DNA from 2 places in the Psychrosphaera ytuae genome. Region 1 is predicted to be linked to the other one. Evidence: predicted binding sites of a transcription regulator. Region 1 holds the regulator's gene; the other holds the start of a gene.
The links. The regulator FNR, encoded in region 1, switches genes on or off when oxygen is low (the NO sensors DNR and NnrR bind a similar motif). The targets are predictions, from matches to a motif close to TTGATCTAGATCAA.
Positions count from the first base shown of each region.

Region 1 (8,143 bases):
CGAAAAAAGCGTACCGCTTCTTGCTATCTTTACTGTCATTGCAATCAGTTTTGGTGCATTAGTAGAAATCACTCCGCTAATGTTCCAAAAGGACACTACACAACCAATTGCTAACTTGCGTGCACTAACGCCGCTGGAAATGGAAGGTCGTGACATTTACATCCGCGAAGGTTGTAACAACTGTCACAGCCAAATGATCCGCCCTTTCCGCGCTGAAGTTGAACGTTACGGTCATTACTCAGTTGCGGGCGAGTCAGTTTGGGATCACCCATTCCTTTGGGGTTCTAAGCGTACTGGTCCTGACCTAGCTCGTGTTGGTCAACGATACAGTGACGATTGGCACCGTGTACACCTAATTAACCCACGTGATGTGGTACCTCAATCTAATATGCCAGGTTTCCCTTGGTTAGAAGAGAACACGTTAACAGGTGAATACACAGCAAAGAAATTAGAAGTGTTTAACCGTTTAACTGAAGGTAAAACTCATAAAGATGAAAATGGAAACTACATTCCACTTTATTCTGCAGAGGACATTGCTGGAGCAAAAGCGGCTGTCGAAGGTAAAACAGAAATGGAAGCATTGATTGCTTACCTTCAACAACTAGGTACACACCTTAAGTAGGCGTTATGGACTACGGAACGTACCGCGGAATTTACACTTTAATTTTATTGATACTATTTTTGGGTATCGTTTATTGGGCGTACAAGAAAAGTTCAAAAAAGGACTTTGATAAGATTGCAGAATCTATTCTTGACGACGAAGACGTAAACGGTACACCACATAAGAAGGAGTCATCTAATGGTAATGACTAGTTTTTGGAGTTGGTGGGTAATTATCCTTACCGTCTTCTCAATCGTTGCGTGTTTTTGGATCATCACGGTTAACCTTAAAAACTACACTCACGTAGGCGAAGGTGAATCAATGGGTCATGAGTTCGACGGAATCGAAGAACTTAATAACCCGCTACCAAAATGGTGGACATACACGTTTTACTTAATTCTTGTTTGGTCTGTAGGTTACTTAGCGGCGATGCCTGGTCTAGGTAACTGGGAAGGTTTCTTGGGGTGGAAGAGCTCAAACCAAGGTATCACTACCCTAGCAGAATCAAAACGTTTGTCAGAAAAAGCAAAAGCGGAAGGCTTATTGGTTCAGTTAGACCAAGAAGTGAAGCGCGCAGACGAAACATTCGGTCCGGTATTTAAAGCACTAGCTGAAAAGCCACTTATGGACCTAGCCTACGATGAAGAAGGCTTTAAAGTTGGTCAGCGTTTATACCTACAAAACTGTGCTCTATGTCACGGCTCAGATGCACGTGGTTCTGAAGGTTTTCCTAACTTACGCGACAACGATTGGTTATATGGCGGCGAGCCAGAGACTATCGTAGAGACCTTGTTATACGGCCGTAAGGCTCAAATGCCTGGCTGGGAAGCAGCATTAGGCGAACAAGGAATCCAAGAAATGACTGAGTACGTATTGCGTTTAGCAGGTCGTAAAGTAAACGACAAACTTGCAGATGCAGGTCAAGCTAAATTTGCAATGTGTGCAGCGTGTCACGGCCCGGATGGTAAAGGCTCTTTAGCTCATAACCTGCCATTTGGTGCACCTAACCTAACTGACAACATTTGGTTGTACGGTGGTTCACGCAAAGCCGTTGAAGAGACGCTTCGTTATGGCCGTAATGGTGTAATGCCAGCTTGGAAAGATGTACTCGGTGAAGACAAAGTACGTGTTATTTCAGCATATATTTACAACATTTCGCACCCTGATAAATAAAATTAGGGTAAAATAAAAAGCCTCTTCGGAGGCTTTTTTTATATCTGTCCAGTTAATACTCATCCAATTGAGTAGAGGTAATCAAATAAATGAACGAAAATGCACAGCCTTGGTACAAACACCCTTGGGTTTGGTTTGTCATCGCCCTACCCGTTATGTCTTTAGTAGGTGGTATTGCCATGATTACTATTACAAGTAGTAATCAGCCAGAAATCATCGTTGACGATTATTATAAAAAAGGTAAAGCGATTAACCAGGAACTTACTTTATACAAAGCCTTCGCAGATAGCGGTATTGATTTGAAAGTTAGACTTAACAATAATCGCTTTGAAATCCAATCGAGTGAGTCATTAACTGCGCTTAAAATTTCTTTGATTCACTCTACTCAAGGTAAGCGTGACTTAGAGTTTACGGTTACAGCTGCTTCTAACGGCATTTACGGCAAAACATTAGAAGATTTTGCACCTGGAAGTTGGAGTCTATTTATCCAACCAATGGATGACAGCTGGAAAGTGAAACAAAAAGTGGCGCTTCCTTCTACCGAATGGATTGAAATTAAAGCGTAAGTTGGACTTACCTACTAATAAACAAAAAAGATAAAAGTATCCTAAAGGGTTTTTCATTGAATCGTTGTTTTCATTGTGGGAGTGACTTCCCAAAAGACTTTGACGTAATTTGGGCCGTCACGCCTAAACAAAAAGAGCCAGTTTGTTGTCTTGGTTGTAAAGGCGTAACCGAACACATTTACAGCAATGGATTGGGTAGTTATTACGAGTTTCGCTCGGAATTAGCAGCAAAGCCAGAACACAATAACGCCAACTCCCAGTTCGCAATGTACGACGATACTGACTACGTTCAACTTATTGCAAATGAATTACCAAATAATCAGTTTGAAATAACCCTTTCTTTAGACAATATTCATTGCGCTGCGTGTGCCTGGTTGATTGAACAAGCCGTGCAACCGATAAATGGTTTGGTAAAAGTTAATGTAAATACCGTCAATCAACGCGCAACCATCGTTTGGGATAATAAGCTCGCCAAGTTATCGGAAATCTTCTCTAGGTTAAATCAAATTGGATATCCGGCAACGCCTTTCAAAGTTTCATCTACAGAAACCAACATAAAAAAACAAGAAAAAGAATACGTTAAGCGATTAGGTGTCGCGGGCATTTTTACCATGCAGGTTATGATGATTGCCGTGGCGATGTATTTTGGTGCGTTCACCAATATGGAGCCTCACCAGTTTGGTTACTTCAAATGGGTCAGCTTAGCCCTCTCAATACCTGTTATTTTTTACTCTGCAGTGCCTTTTTTAACCGGTGCTATTACTGCATTAAAAGCAAAGCGACTTAATATGGACGTACCTGTAAGTGTTGCTATTTATGGCGCGTTTACAGCTAGTTTTTACCAGTTAGTAACAACAGAACTTACCGACCCAAAAGGCGAAGTGTTTTTTGAAAGCATTTCAATGTTTACCTTTTTACTCTTAATCGGAAAGTATTTGGAGTTTAGGGCAAAATCCAAAGCAATACTGTCAAACGTTAATTTGACCTCTACATTACCCATAACGTCAACAATAATAAGCGCAGACAATACGGAAAAACAAAAGTTATTAAAAGACATAAAAGTTGATGATTTGGTGCTGGTTAAAGCAGGTCAACAAATACCCGTAGATGGCGTGATTGTTGAGGGTCAGACGTTAGTTTCAGAATCACTTTTAACTGGTGAATTTGATCCTCAAGTTAAATCCGTTGGCGATCATGTCATGGCCGGAAGCACCAATACTGACGGCCTTATCAAGGTTAAAACGACCGCAATTGGTGCAGAAACAACCCTAGCAAACATAAATAAAATGCAACAGTCATTTGCTGACTTTAAACCCAAATACAGTTTGTTAGCCGACAAAATTGCTCATTGGTTTGTACTGGCACAGTTAGTGATTTCGACCCTGACTTATGTAGGGTGGTACTTTGTTTCTCCTGATGACGCCCTTTGGATCTCTCTCGCCGTGTTGGTAGCCACCTGCCCTTGTGCTTTGAGTCTTGCAACACCGACCGCTTATACATGTGTACTATCTACGTTGAGTAAAAATGGTATTTTGATCAAAGATTCAGAGTCCTTTGACCGCATTAATACCATTAACCGCGTTGGTTTTGACAAAACCGGAACCCTAACTAACGGACAATTCTCGATTGAAAAAGAGCTGTGGTACGAGGAAAACCTCAAAGGACTATCTCTATCAAAAACCGAATTACAGCTGCTAATCGTTCAGTTAGAAAAGCTTAGTGAGCATCCAATCGCCAAGGCGTTTAACCATAAGCATTGGCCACACATCCAATCGACATCGTTACCTATCCAAATCAATAACCCTAAGATAATTGTAGGTAATGGCATTACTGCTGAAATTACCCTACCTTCTGGTGACCTAGTTGATTTGGCTATTGGAAACGCACAGCATTGTAAAACTACGCACACTGGCGCTAATGTTTACGTCTCAATTATAAAAGAACAACAAAGCATACCGATAGCCGAGTTTAATTTGGCTGATCAAGTGAAAAACGGTACGACGACCTTACTGCAATATCTACGTAGCTTAAATCTTAAGTTGGTAATGTTAACCGGTGACAAAAGTGAAAACGTAGCAAAGACTGCAAGCGAACTTAAATTAGATGACGTACACCTTGGTTGTAAGCCGGAACAAAAAGCGGCTTTAGTTCAAAGTTATCAAAATAATGGTGATGCGGTGATGATGTTTGGCGACGGCGTTAATGACGCACCTGTATTTGCTGCTGCGGATGTGAGTGTTGCAATGGGAAGCGGCGCAGACATAAGTAAACAATCAGCAAGTATTATTATTGTTAAAGACCAACTTCATACCGTCAGTAAACTGTTTGAGTACGCACACAAGACAAAACGCATTATTAAACAAAACCTTTTGTGGTCTTTGATATACAATATTTCTATATTGCCAGTGGCGATGCTAGGTTTTGTGCCACCTTACATCGCGGTGATCGGTATGTCGGCTAGTTCGATAATTGTCGTGACCAACTCTTTAAGGCTTTTAAAGTAGGATAAATCAGTGAGTATTATTTATTACTTAATTCCCATCGCCATTGTATTTGTGATCATAGGTGTATACGCGTTTTTTTGGGCTACAAAATCAGAGCAATTTGAAGATCTCGAAAAACAAGGCTTATCCATATTAATGGATGACGATATGCCAAAAAAGGAAACAGCAAAACCAGCCGAAAATAATACCGACAATCAATCTACCAAAAATGGGCGTGTTTAATGCTCATTAGCACAGCGTTTTTTATGGGCTTGTTTGGCCTAGTCCATTGTTTAACTATGTGTGGTTCGCTCTCAATGGCACTTGGCTTCTCAATCCCAAGAGAAAAATCAATTTTGCGCTACACCACATACATTAGTTTTGGGCGTATTAGTGGTTACGCCTTAATTGGCTGCATCGCAAACTACTTTTCACAAGGTATCATTTCTTTAAGCGGTGGAAATGTGTTGTACCTAAATGTTTTCGCTAGTTTGTTGATGTTTGGCATTAGTTTACACATCTGTAACGTTTCGAATGCCGTATTAAACATAGAAAAAATCGGCGTTTGGGTTAACAAGTCATTAGAGCCGATAAAAAAACGTTTATTGCCCATTGATAGTGTATTCAAATGTTTGATGTATGGGCTGTTTTGGGGATTTTTACCGTGTGGTCTGGTCTATACCGCTTTAAGCTTAGCCTTGGTTGCTCCCTCACCATTACACGGGGGTGCCGTCATGTTTATGTTTGGTATCGCTACTCTTCCTGCACTAATTGGTATGACAAGTCTGAATAATAAATTGGCTATTTACATAAAGCAGAAGAAAATTAGAACTGTGTTTGGTATGTTTATCATTCTGATGGCATCATATCAGTTGTATACAACCTGGTTAAAATTACAAGGACTTGAATAATGACTCAATTAAGAAGCAAGAATCAATGTGGTCAGTTTTCTATAAGCTGTTCAAATTGTAATTTAAACCAGCTGTGTTTGCCTTTTTCGTTAAACAATGAAGAGTTAACCCGACTTGATGATTTGATTGAGCGAAAGAAACCCTATCAAAAAAACCAATATCTATTTGAGGCCAAGCAACCTCTACGTGCTCTCTATGCCGTCAGGTCAGGTAGTTTCAAATCCTTTTTAATTGATGAAAACGGTACCGAACAAATTACGGGTTTCCATCTACCGGGAGACATTATCGGTTTTGATGGAATCGCAGATCAAAGTTATAAAACATATTCTCAGGCATTAGAAACCTCAATGGTTTGTGAGATCCCATTTAATACCATTGACAACCTTTCAAGCTCGATGCCGAGCTTACGCCAACAAGTTCAAAGATTAATGAGTAATGAAATATCTGCCGACCAATCTATGTTTATGTTACTTAGTAAGAAAACCGCCGAGCAGCGAATTTGTACATTTTTAGTCTCTTTGTCGAAGCGGTTCGACGAGCGTAACTTGTCAGCAACAATATTTAGATTGACCATGACTCGTGCCGAGATCGGTAACTATTTGGGTCTTACCGTTGAGACAGTGAGCAGAATCATCAGTAAGTTGCAAAAAAAGGAATTGATCAATTTAGATGGTAAATTCGTCGAAATCTTAAACGTCGATGGATTGAAGCAACTCGCTTAGTACCTTGTAGAAAATATTCGATAGTATTGATTTTCTGACAAAAAGATTGATTTAGTTCAATAAAAACTCATTCAAATCCCTTTAGTCTGTTCTACACTAAATGTAGAAAAGGCAAAAAAAAGGGATTGTCATGAATACTTTCAATAAATTACTAGTTGTAGTTGACCCAACTGAAGAAGAGCAAAAAGCGTTATTACGCGCTATCGAACTCGCCAAAAAATCTCCCGTTACCCTCACCTTATTTTTGTCTATTTATGACTTTTCTTATGAAATGACAACAATGTTATCGGCTGATGAACGCGATGCCATGAAACAAGCTGTTATTGGTGATCGTACACTTTGGCTAGAAGAACTTATTGCCCAGCAAGACCTAAAGGCCACCCCGATTGATTACAAAGTCGTTTGGCACAACCGCCCATACGAAAGCATTATAAAAGAAGTCTTATTTAACAAATATGACCTCGTTATCAAAGGTACTCATGCGCACGACACTTTAAAGTCAGTCATCTTCACGCCTACTGATTGGCACCTACTACGTAAATGCCCGGTACCTGTGTTATTAGTCAAAGAACACGCTTGGCCAGAGCACGGCAAAATTTTAGCTGCAGTTTCTGCCGGAACCGATGATTCAGAGCACAAAAACTTAAATACCCAAATCACTCAATATGCCAATTACATGGCAAAACTGCTTCATTCCGAGCCACACTTGGTAAACGCATACCCGCCTACACCAGTGAATATAGCAGTTGAGATCCCAGAGTTTGATCCACAAGAATACAATTCGTCGATGAGACAACATCACACAGAAAGCTTGGCCAAACTCGCCTCAGAAAATGACATTGTTTCGTCGCACTGTCATGTACTTGAAGGGATGCCAGAGGACGTTATACCGCGTCTCGCGCAAGAAATGGACGCCGAATTAATCGTAATCGGTACCGTGGGTCGACAAGGCATTAGCGCCGCTTTGATTGGTAATACAGCCGAACACGTCATTGATAATGTTGAGTGTGACTTATTAGCTGTCAAGCCTGACGACTTTGAGTGCCCTATTAAAATCTAACAAATGTCTCGTTGCTGAATTTGTTGTTTAAATAACATCGCGAGCCGATTATAATGCGCCCCTGATTTTTGAGGGTAGTTATGACAAGTTCAGCAATAGCAAAACAGCAGTATAACTTTAACAAGTTACAAAAGCGCATTCGTCGTCAGGTTGGCCAAGCCATCGCTGACTTTAATATGATTGAAGACGGCGATCGTATTATGGTTTGCCTATCGGGCGGAAAAGATAGTTACACTATGCTCGATATATTAATGAGCCTACAAAAATCTGCTCCTGTGTCCTTCGAACTTGTTGCGGTTAACTTAGATCAAAAACAACCAGGCTTTCCTGATCACATTCTACCGCGCTATCTAGAAGAGTTAGGTGTAGAGCACAAAATTGTGACAGAAGACACCTACTCTATCGTTAAAGAAAAGATCCCAGAGGGCAAAACGACGTGTTCACTTTGTTCGCGTTTACGTCGAGGCATTTTATACCGTACAGCTAAAGAACTTGGCGCAACTAAAATTGCTTTAGGTCACCATCGTGACGACATTTTGGAAACCCTGTTTTTGAATATGTTTCATGGCGGTAAGCTAAAATCGATGCCACCTAAGTTAAAAAGCGATAACAACGAACACATCATTA
Region 1 is NZ_CP072110.1:408,179-416,321, forward strand. Features, by position in the region: gene ccoO (cytochrome-c oxidase, cbb3-type subunit II) at 1-622, shown strand, start outside; gene J1N51_RS01860 (CcoQ/FixQ family Cbb3-type cytochrome c oxidase assembly chaperone) at 628-813, shown strand; gene ccoP (cytochrome-c oxidase, cbb3-type subunit III) at 806-1,774, shown strand; gene J1N51_RS01870 (FixH family protein) at 1,864-2,340, shown strand; gene J1N51_RS01875 (heavy metal translocating P-type ATPase) at 2,397-4,844, shown strand; gene ccoS (cbb3-type cytochrome oxidase assembly protein CcoS) at 4,854-5,066, shown strand; gene J1N51_RS01885 (sulfite exporter TauE/SafE family protein) at 5,066-5,734, shown strand; gene fnr (fumarate/nitrate reduction transcriptional regulator Fnr) at 5,734-6,456, shown strand; gene uspE (universal stress protein UspE) at 6,587-7,516, shown strand; gene ttcA (tRNA 2-thiocytidine(32) synthetase TtcA) at 7,597-8,143, shown strand, end outside.

Region 2 (8,143 bases), 310 kb from region 1:
AAAAGCGTTGCTATTGAATACCTAATTACACATTGATGTAAATCAAAAAGGAGTTTGTTCGATCCAGAAAAAGCCGAAATTTTTTAACCCTATGTCTGCCTTGAGTTTATTGACAACTCCCGAGAGTCTACTACTTATTAAATACACGCTTTTCGCCAAACGTTCCCGTTTTAGCGCAATAGATTAGACGGATATTTTGATGTAACAAACAAACTATAAACACAAGAGATTGATATGTTTAACTTTACTAGCAAAAACTCTCTCGCAGAACAAGCACTCGCACAGACAATCGTTGCTGTCGTAAGCATAGACGAAAATAATAATGTAACTTTCTTTAATAAAGCTGCGGAAAAATTGTGGGGCTACACAAAAAGTGAGGTTCTCGGAATGAACGTTAAAATGTTAGTTCCCACCGAGCATCAAAGTAACCATGACAGTTATGTAAATCATCATAGAACATCAGACATAGATAAAATCGTTGGTAGCTCTCGAGAAGTGCAACTCGAAACTAAGTCCGGTAAGCGAATATGGGTACAACTTTCTCTTTCTCAAGTGAAACTCAATGGCAAAAAACACTACACAGCCTTAGTTCGAGATGTAACGGCAGAGCGAGATCAACGGGAAATTGTTGAACAAACCCTCGAACAAGCACTCGACGCAGTGGTTTGTATTAATGAGCACAACTGTGTGACTTTATTCAACAAAGCCGCAGAAGAACTTTGGGGTTACGATCGTAATGAGGTATTAGGCGAAAACGTTAAAATGCTTGTACCACAGGCTATACAGCCTGAGCATGATGATTATGTCAATGCCAATAGGACCACAGGCCAAGACAAAATTGTCGGTACGAGCAGAGAAGTAAAAATAGAACGTCGTGATGGCGAAACGCTTTGGGGTCGCCTGTCGCTCTCTAAAGTTAAATTAGAAGGTCGAACACTCTATACAGCGTTCATAAGGGACGTTACCGAAGAAATACGGCAGAGGGAAATGCAAAAAATGATTTCGCTAGTCGCAAACGAGACCGACAATGCCGTTATCATCACCCCACCTAACGGCAAAATTCAATACGTTAACAAGGGATTTGAGCGTCTCACAGGTTACAAATCAGCAGAGGTTATTGGCCGTAAGCCAGGTGACTTCTTACAGGGTGAAGAGACCGATACTGGTACTGTTGATCGAATTAGACATCACTTGAGTGAACGCACTCCATTCTACGAAGAAATACTTAACTACCACAAAGACGGGACTCCTTATTGGACCGCCCTTTCAATTAACCCGGTGTTTGAAGATGGTGAGTTAACCAACTTTATTGCGGTTCAAGCTGATGTGACCCGAGTCAAGCAAATGGCGTTGGACTTTACCCGTAAACTCGATGCCATTGGTAGTGCCCTTGTGCTTTTAGAAATGAAGACCAACGGCGAAATAATTGATGCTAACGATTTGCTGATAGAGACGATAGGCAGCCGTGTTGTTGCTGAACGAATGGCTCAAGAAGTTCTTGCCCTTATTTCTGGTGACAACAAGACCAAGCTCGAAAGCAAAGGCTTTTTATCTATGGTTTTCGATTTTGATGTGGATGGTCGCTACTTTGCATTTGATGCAAGACTTAGTGCCCTTAAAGACTTCCAAGGTAACGTAACTCGTTACGTGTTCTTTGGTATCGACGTAACCCAAAGAAAGCAGGCAGTAAATGAAACACAGGCTGCAACTCAAGAGCTTGTTACAACGAGTCAAACTATCAGTTCAATCGTTGGTACAATCAATTCTATTTCAGATCAAACTAACTTGTTAGCCTTAAATGCAGCTATCGAAGCGGCTCGAGCCGGTGAGTCTGGTAGAGGGTTTGCAGTTGTTGCTGATGAAGTTAGGACATTAGCAGGTAACTCAAGAGAGTCTAGTAACGAGATTGACAAACTCATCCGTGAAACGGTAGCAAAGATAGACGAATTGGCGTCTTGGATTAAGAAGATTGATGCCTAACTCTATACTCATTTTTCCAATAATAAGGCGCTGATTCAGCGCCTTTTTTGTATTTGAACAATTAGTCTTTCGAAGGTTGGCGTAAGTCCATTATTGGCATAACGCCCTGACCGCCCATCATGGTTGTTGGTAACTTACCATCCCATTGCTGTGCTTCTGTAAACTTAACAATTAATGGATTTTCTTTTAATGCTTTTGCTTTTGCTTGAATTGCTTCTGCTTCAGCTTTACCTTTTAGCAAAATCGACTGAGCCTCAGCTTCTGCAACCTTAAGTATTCCTTTTGCTTTTGCATCAGCCGTGTTTACAGCGCGTAATGCCTCTAATCTCTGACGCTCTAGTTTGTGCTCTTCTGCAGCCGCTAGGTTTTTTTCCGTTTGTTTTATCTCAATGGAATTAATGTACTTCTGAGGTAAAACAATATTCTCTATTTGGATGTTATCAACAATAACCGGAAAGCCTTCCATCTCTGCAGCCAATCTATGTTCAATCCCTTGAATTGCAGAAGCGCGATCTTGGATTAATTGCTCAGCTTCAAATTGAGGAATCGTATCTTTTGTCGCTGAACGGAAGCGCGGATCTAATATGCGCTGCTCAAACTGTGTTAAGCCACCATAGCGCTTAAATAAGTCTAAAGCCGCTTCTTTATTTACGGTCCAGTTTACTGAGACTTCAACCGTTACTGGCATTTGCTCTTTTGTACTCGATGCCATTTTTTCGGCATTTTTACGAGTTCTTACCTCGATCATCTCGACCGTCTCGATGAACGGTATTTTTAAATGTAATCCAGGGTTTTCTTGGTGTTTGGCCTCACCGAAACGCTTTACAACACCAACATGACCTTCAACAACGATAAAATAAGAGTTAAAAATGACGACAAGCAAAATCAATCCAGGAATAACCTTTTTTGCAAGGCCCGCCTTAAAAAAAGAATTAGCTTTTGAAGTGGCTTCATTTGCTTTAGATGATCTGGATAAGTCCATGTGTTAGTTCCTTTAATTTTCCTTTAATATAAAAAAGCTCGAGCCGAAATCTCGGCACGAGGCTTGAAAACCAATGTTTTACTATAAAATACGACCGCTCTTCAAGTGTAAATCTGTCTTACTGAAGTAACCCAACTATCAATTCACTTCTCGATTAAATAGGTATTTACTGACACAGCGCCATCAGCTAAGTATTACTGACCGTTGATTTGGCTCTACCCGTCCTTTTTTAATGGCATGGGCCATATGGCCTATAACAGGACTGGGGTTACCTTCGCCGTCAACCAAAAAATAAGAGTGGCCCTTCCGGTCAAACTTATTATTAAATTCGTCACAATCGACTTCAAATACAGATTTTGGTAATCGCTCTAAGTGTTCTGGGCCAGTCATACCCAGCCGCCTTGAAGCTGTCATATTTTTAACATTAGCAACTTTCGAAGCGGGCATCGCAAAATCATCGTTGGCGTAATATACAACTGTATTCCTTGCCGATGAAACTACATGATGACCTCGCTGATTATTTTCCAAAATCTCATTTTTGACATCCGCTGCCATCATAAAAACGTTGCGAAATAACTGCGGTACTTCACCTCCTGGTAGCTTTTTAGCAAAGTGTTCGAGTGCGTTTACTAACACTCTATTTCCCATTGAATGTGCCAATACATTAATTCGCCTAAAACACGGGTGAAGCAATTGGTCTTGAGAATGTCGCCATTTGTTGAATTTAAGTAGCGCTCTTGCAAAGCCAGGCCCAGAAGCATCAGCTGCATCTTGGTCGTCCCAGTAATCTCCTATAAAAGCAGCAGGTGAGTCATCATCACAAGGCCAAATTACCGGTACTACCCTAACCAAATTCCCCTGCTGACGATCAAATTGCCTTTGTAATACTTCCGCATTGTTAAAAATATCAGGCTCCATGTTGTTGTTGAAGCCATGAATGTATAACAATAGTTGTACGTCATCAGGCCAATTCTTAAGCTCATTGAAAAAAGGCTCACTGGTAATTTCGGTGTAATCACCAATACCATTGCGGCGGCAAAAATAAAGATTCTGCGAAACTGTGGTGTTTTGGTAATTAAAGGTGACACTGCGATTGCGTTTGCTTCGTGCAGATTGATTGGGTAATCGGTTAGTAATAAATAACATATCAACTCCTTTGGTATGTTGAGTTACCTAACAACCAGTTTTGTCCAATTTTTGCGCAATTACAATAACTACTCTCTAATTTAAGTTTATGTTTAGAAACTCAATCCTATATCACCTTTGAATAGCGAGCTTGTGCCGCTTCTGGTAAATAGGCGTCAAAAGCCATACATACTGTTCTAATGATAAGTCGTGCTTCAGGAGCTACAGATAAATGAGTCAAGTCGTTGTTTACCAGACCATCTTTTATTAGCGGTTGTAGTACTTTTATCGAATCTGCAAAGTATTGATCAAAATCTACTTCAAAATACTCGTTTACTTTGGGTTTGCTTAAATTAAGGTTACACATGAGCTCTGCGATTACATATCGCCTGACCATGTCATCCTCACTTAACACCTTGCCTTTTTCTATCGCGTGACCTTGTTCAGCAATTGCGGTGTCATAATCTCGTAAAGATTTATGGTTTTGGCTATAACAGTGGCCTAAACTACTGATCGCCGATACACCCAAGCCCAATAAATCCGTATCCCCTTGCGTGGTATAACCCTGGAAATTTCTGTGTAGCTGTCCAGATCGCATAGCAATCGCAAGCTCATCCGTTGGCTTTGCAAAATGATCCATGCCGATCATGTCGTAGCCTGTTGCTAGAAAATGCGCCATCGCCATTTGCATTAATCCAAGTTTGGCCGCAGCACTAGGTAGCCACGTATCTTTGATTTTTCGCTGAGCAGCAAACCTATCTGGTAAATGTGCATAACTAAATAGTGAAATCCGATCAGCGTTAAACCCATTAATCACCTTCAATGACTCAGCAAAGCTTTGTTCAGTTTGATGGGGTAAGCCATATATTAGGTCAATATTTACAGAGTCAAAACCAACCAAGTGAGCACGCTCTATAAGTTGTTTTATAAATCCAGACGACTGCTGACGGTTAATGGCGATCTGTACCTTAGCTGTAATGTCTTGTACGCCAATACTCATTCTATTGAATCCCTCGTTTGCTAGGTGATCAACATAGTTTAAGTCTAGGTTTCTAGGGTCTATTTCAATACTGACTTCTGTACGTTGTTTAATCTTAAATAAGCGCCTAACCCATAACATTAGTCGGCTTATCTGAGCTTCACTCAAGAAACTTGGTGTGCCACCTCCTAAATGAATTTGACTCACTTCTCTGTCTTTTAATTGTGATGCCCTATATGCCATTTCTTGTATGAGCATATCTAAGTAGCGATCCGCTTTTTCTGGGTGACGGGTAACGATTTTATTGCAACCACAGTAGTAACAAAGTGAATGGCAAAATGGGATGTGGATATACAGTGACAAATCTCGATTGATGCTTGATTTGATGCATGCCTCAAACTCATCATTTTCAAAAGATTCCTCAAATTCCAATGCGGTTGGGTAGGAAGTATATCTAGGTCCCCGACTATCATATTTTTTTAACATGTCATTATCGAATAAAGCACTCAGTTTGTTTACTGTCATAGGAGGTTCTTTAATTAACTTCAGGCATTCTGAATTTATTTACAATTTGACAGTTATTTTAGGCAGCCATAAAAATAAGAGATTGATAAAGATCAACTATTCTTCTGTTTTAGCAAGAACATAAAACCACAGGTAGGCAATCAAATTTAGTTGCTTAATAATATGCAATTAAATTTAATTGCACAATTAAATGCAATCAAATATAGTTGCATTTAAAATCCTAATTAGGTAGATAAAAATGATTGCAGTTCTTACAGGAGATATCGTTCGTTCCACTAAAATGTCGGAACGACAATACCAAGACTTGATACAGCTGTTACGCGAGCATATTTCTACTCTGAGCAACTCTTATCAAGCTCGAGGGCAAGTCTATAGAGGGGATGAGTTTCAAATTCACTTTCCTGACCCTGATTTTGCAATAAAACAGACTATTTTATTAAAGTTGCTGTTAATTACATCTCCTGTGATTAGTACGCCAATTCACTGTACCTTGTCCTTAGCCTTCGGCCAACACAGTGTTATGGACGCTTCGCCAGGCACCTCAACAGGACCTGTTTATGTCGACTCGGGTCGTAAGTTAGACACTTCGCAAAGAGAAGCTCTTGTTGTTACATTCAGTGATTGCCAAAATGACCCAAGCCTTACACTTTTAACAAGCTGTATTAGCCACCAACTGAACAAATTAACTCAATCTCAAGCTGAGCTCTTGCATATGTATATCGACAGCGATTTTGTTGAACATCAAAAACTTGCTGACAAATTAGGCACAAGTCGACAGAATATAAGTAATCGCCTATCGAGTATGGGTGCTCATTTAATTCGGGATTATATTCAACTGATTAACCAAAAGCTTAGATAGGACAGTTAGGTCGCCATGGAATTACTCATTTTGCTCATTGTTACCCATTTCATTGCAGACTTTTACTTACAACCAAAGGAGTGGATTGACTGTCGATTCGACAATAAAGTTCGCTCAAGAGGTTTGTATAAACATATCTTGGTACATTGTGTTTTAGTCGGATTGGTTTTGCTGTTTTATGCTCCGAGTTTTTCTTACGCTCTGGTTATGATGTTAGGGATTGGATTAAGTCACTTTACGATTGACCTTTGGAAAGCTGGTAAACCAGCCACAACACCGTACTTTTTAATCGATCAAGTATTACACATAGCTGTTATTGTCAGCTTGTGGGTATATGTGAACGGTTCGCACATACAGCTCTTGGAGTTTTTAATTCAAACAATTACTAACCCACATGTATTAATCATTGTCCTTGCTTATATTTTAGCGTGTAAGCCCGCCTCTATTTTGATCAGTATTATTTTAAAACGACATACAGCGGCACTATTTTCAGCACAAGCCTCCTCAACAACTCCTTCGGACCCCAACATAGGGCTAGAAGCAGCAGGTAGATGGATTGGCTATATTGAACGGTGTTTAACTCTCACGTTTTTATTTATGGGCCAGTTTTCTGGTATCGGCTTTTTAGTAGCTGCAAAAACAATTTTTAGATTTGGTGATCTCACCAAAAACAACGACAGACAGCTAACTGAGTATATGTTGATTGGAACTTTGTTGAGCTACACCATTGCTCTAGCCATAGGTTGGGGAACCATGGCCTGTTATCGATTTTTATAAAAACAGAGTTACTATTTAGTGGCTGTGTTTCAAATCTTTACGTCGTTACAAATTCGACGTTGAGTTCTGAGTCTAAACAACACGCCGTTAAACCGTTGCCGCTGACTACAGAAAAATCGACACAAATTACATTGTCGCTCATAGGTTTAGGTTTACCCTGCATCCAGTAGTGGCCAATCACACATAAAGGTTCATCTAAACCATAAAATGGCACTTGTTGAGTCAAGTCCATGTCAATATGTGATAAGTCTAGATCTCGCTGTCGAGAAATATCATTTAATTTACTGTCAGAGTCAGACCACCAGGTTACTCTGACTGCATTTCGGGTGTGACCATCTTTGTCGTTAAAGTACAGTCCCTCTGGCAACTTTACTTCAACACCTTTTAATATTCGCTCGATGGCAAAGTGTTCTTTCGAAGAGCTATCACATGCTTTAACCAAAAACTCACGTGTCAGTTTATTATTCTGTAACGACTGTTTAATAAATGATATTTGTTCAGGATCCCAACATGCGTGTACTACTCTGAAAGGCTTGTTACTGACTGCCGTTTTTAGTTCTAAAAACAAAGGCAGAGTCATAAAAAACTCAAGCACAGCTTCTGTTTTGGCTTTGCCTAACGGAAACTCATTCAAAAAGGCTTGATGTTGTGCTTTATTTTTTTCGGTGTGAGGTCTCAGGTAGCAGTTAGGCTCACCTGGATGTTCAGTATGAAACGCCAACGCATTAAACTCGTGGTTACCCATAACAGCGCGGGCATGACCATGTTTAACCATTGGCATCACTATATCGAGTACTTTTCCATGCTCAACGAGGTCTTCACCTCGATCAATAAAGTCGCCTACAAAAATAGCGGTCGCCTCAGGGTGAGAGTAACCTGTTTCAGTCATCTTGTACCCAAGCTTTAAAAGCAAATT
Region 2 is NZ_CP072110.1:715,465-723,607, forward strand. Features, by position in the region: gene J1N51_RS03265 (PAS domain S-box protein) at 235-1,980, shown strand; gene J1N51_RS03270 (prohibitin family protein) at 2,042-2,962, opposite strand; gene J1N51_RS03275 (alpha/beta hydrolase) at 3,146-4,108, opposite strand; gene hemN (oxygen-independent coproporphyrinogen III oxidase) at 4,215-5,591, opposite strand; gene J1N51_RS03285 (hypothetical protein) at 5,830-6,450, shown strand; gene J1N51_RS03290 (DUF3307 domain-containing protein) at 6,466-7,227, shown strand; gene J1N51_RS03295 (metallophosphoesterase) at 7,265-8,143, opposite strand, start outside.
Region 2: a site for FNR is predicted at 5,674-5,687, ahead of hemN (oxygen-independent coproporphyrinogen III oxidase). Genes of this name have one in related genera too.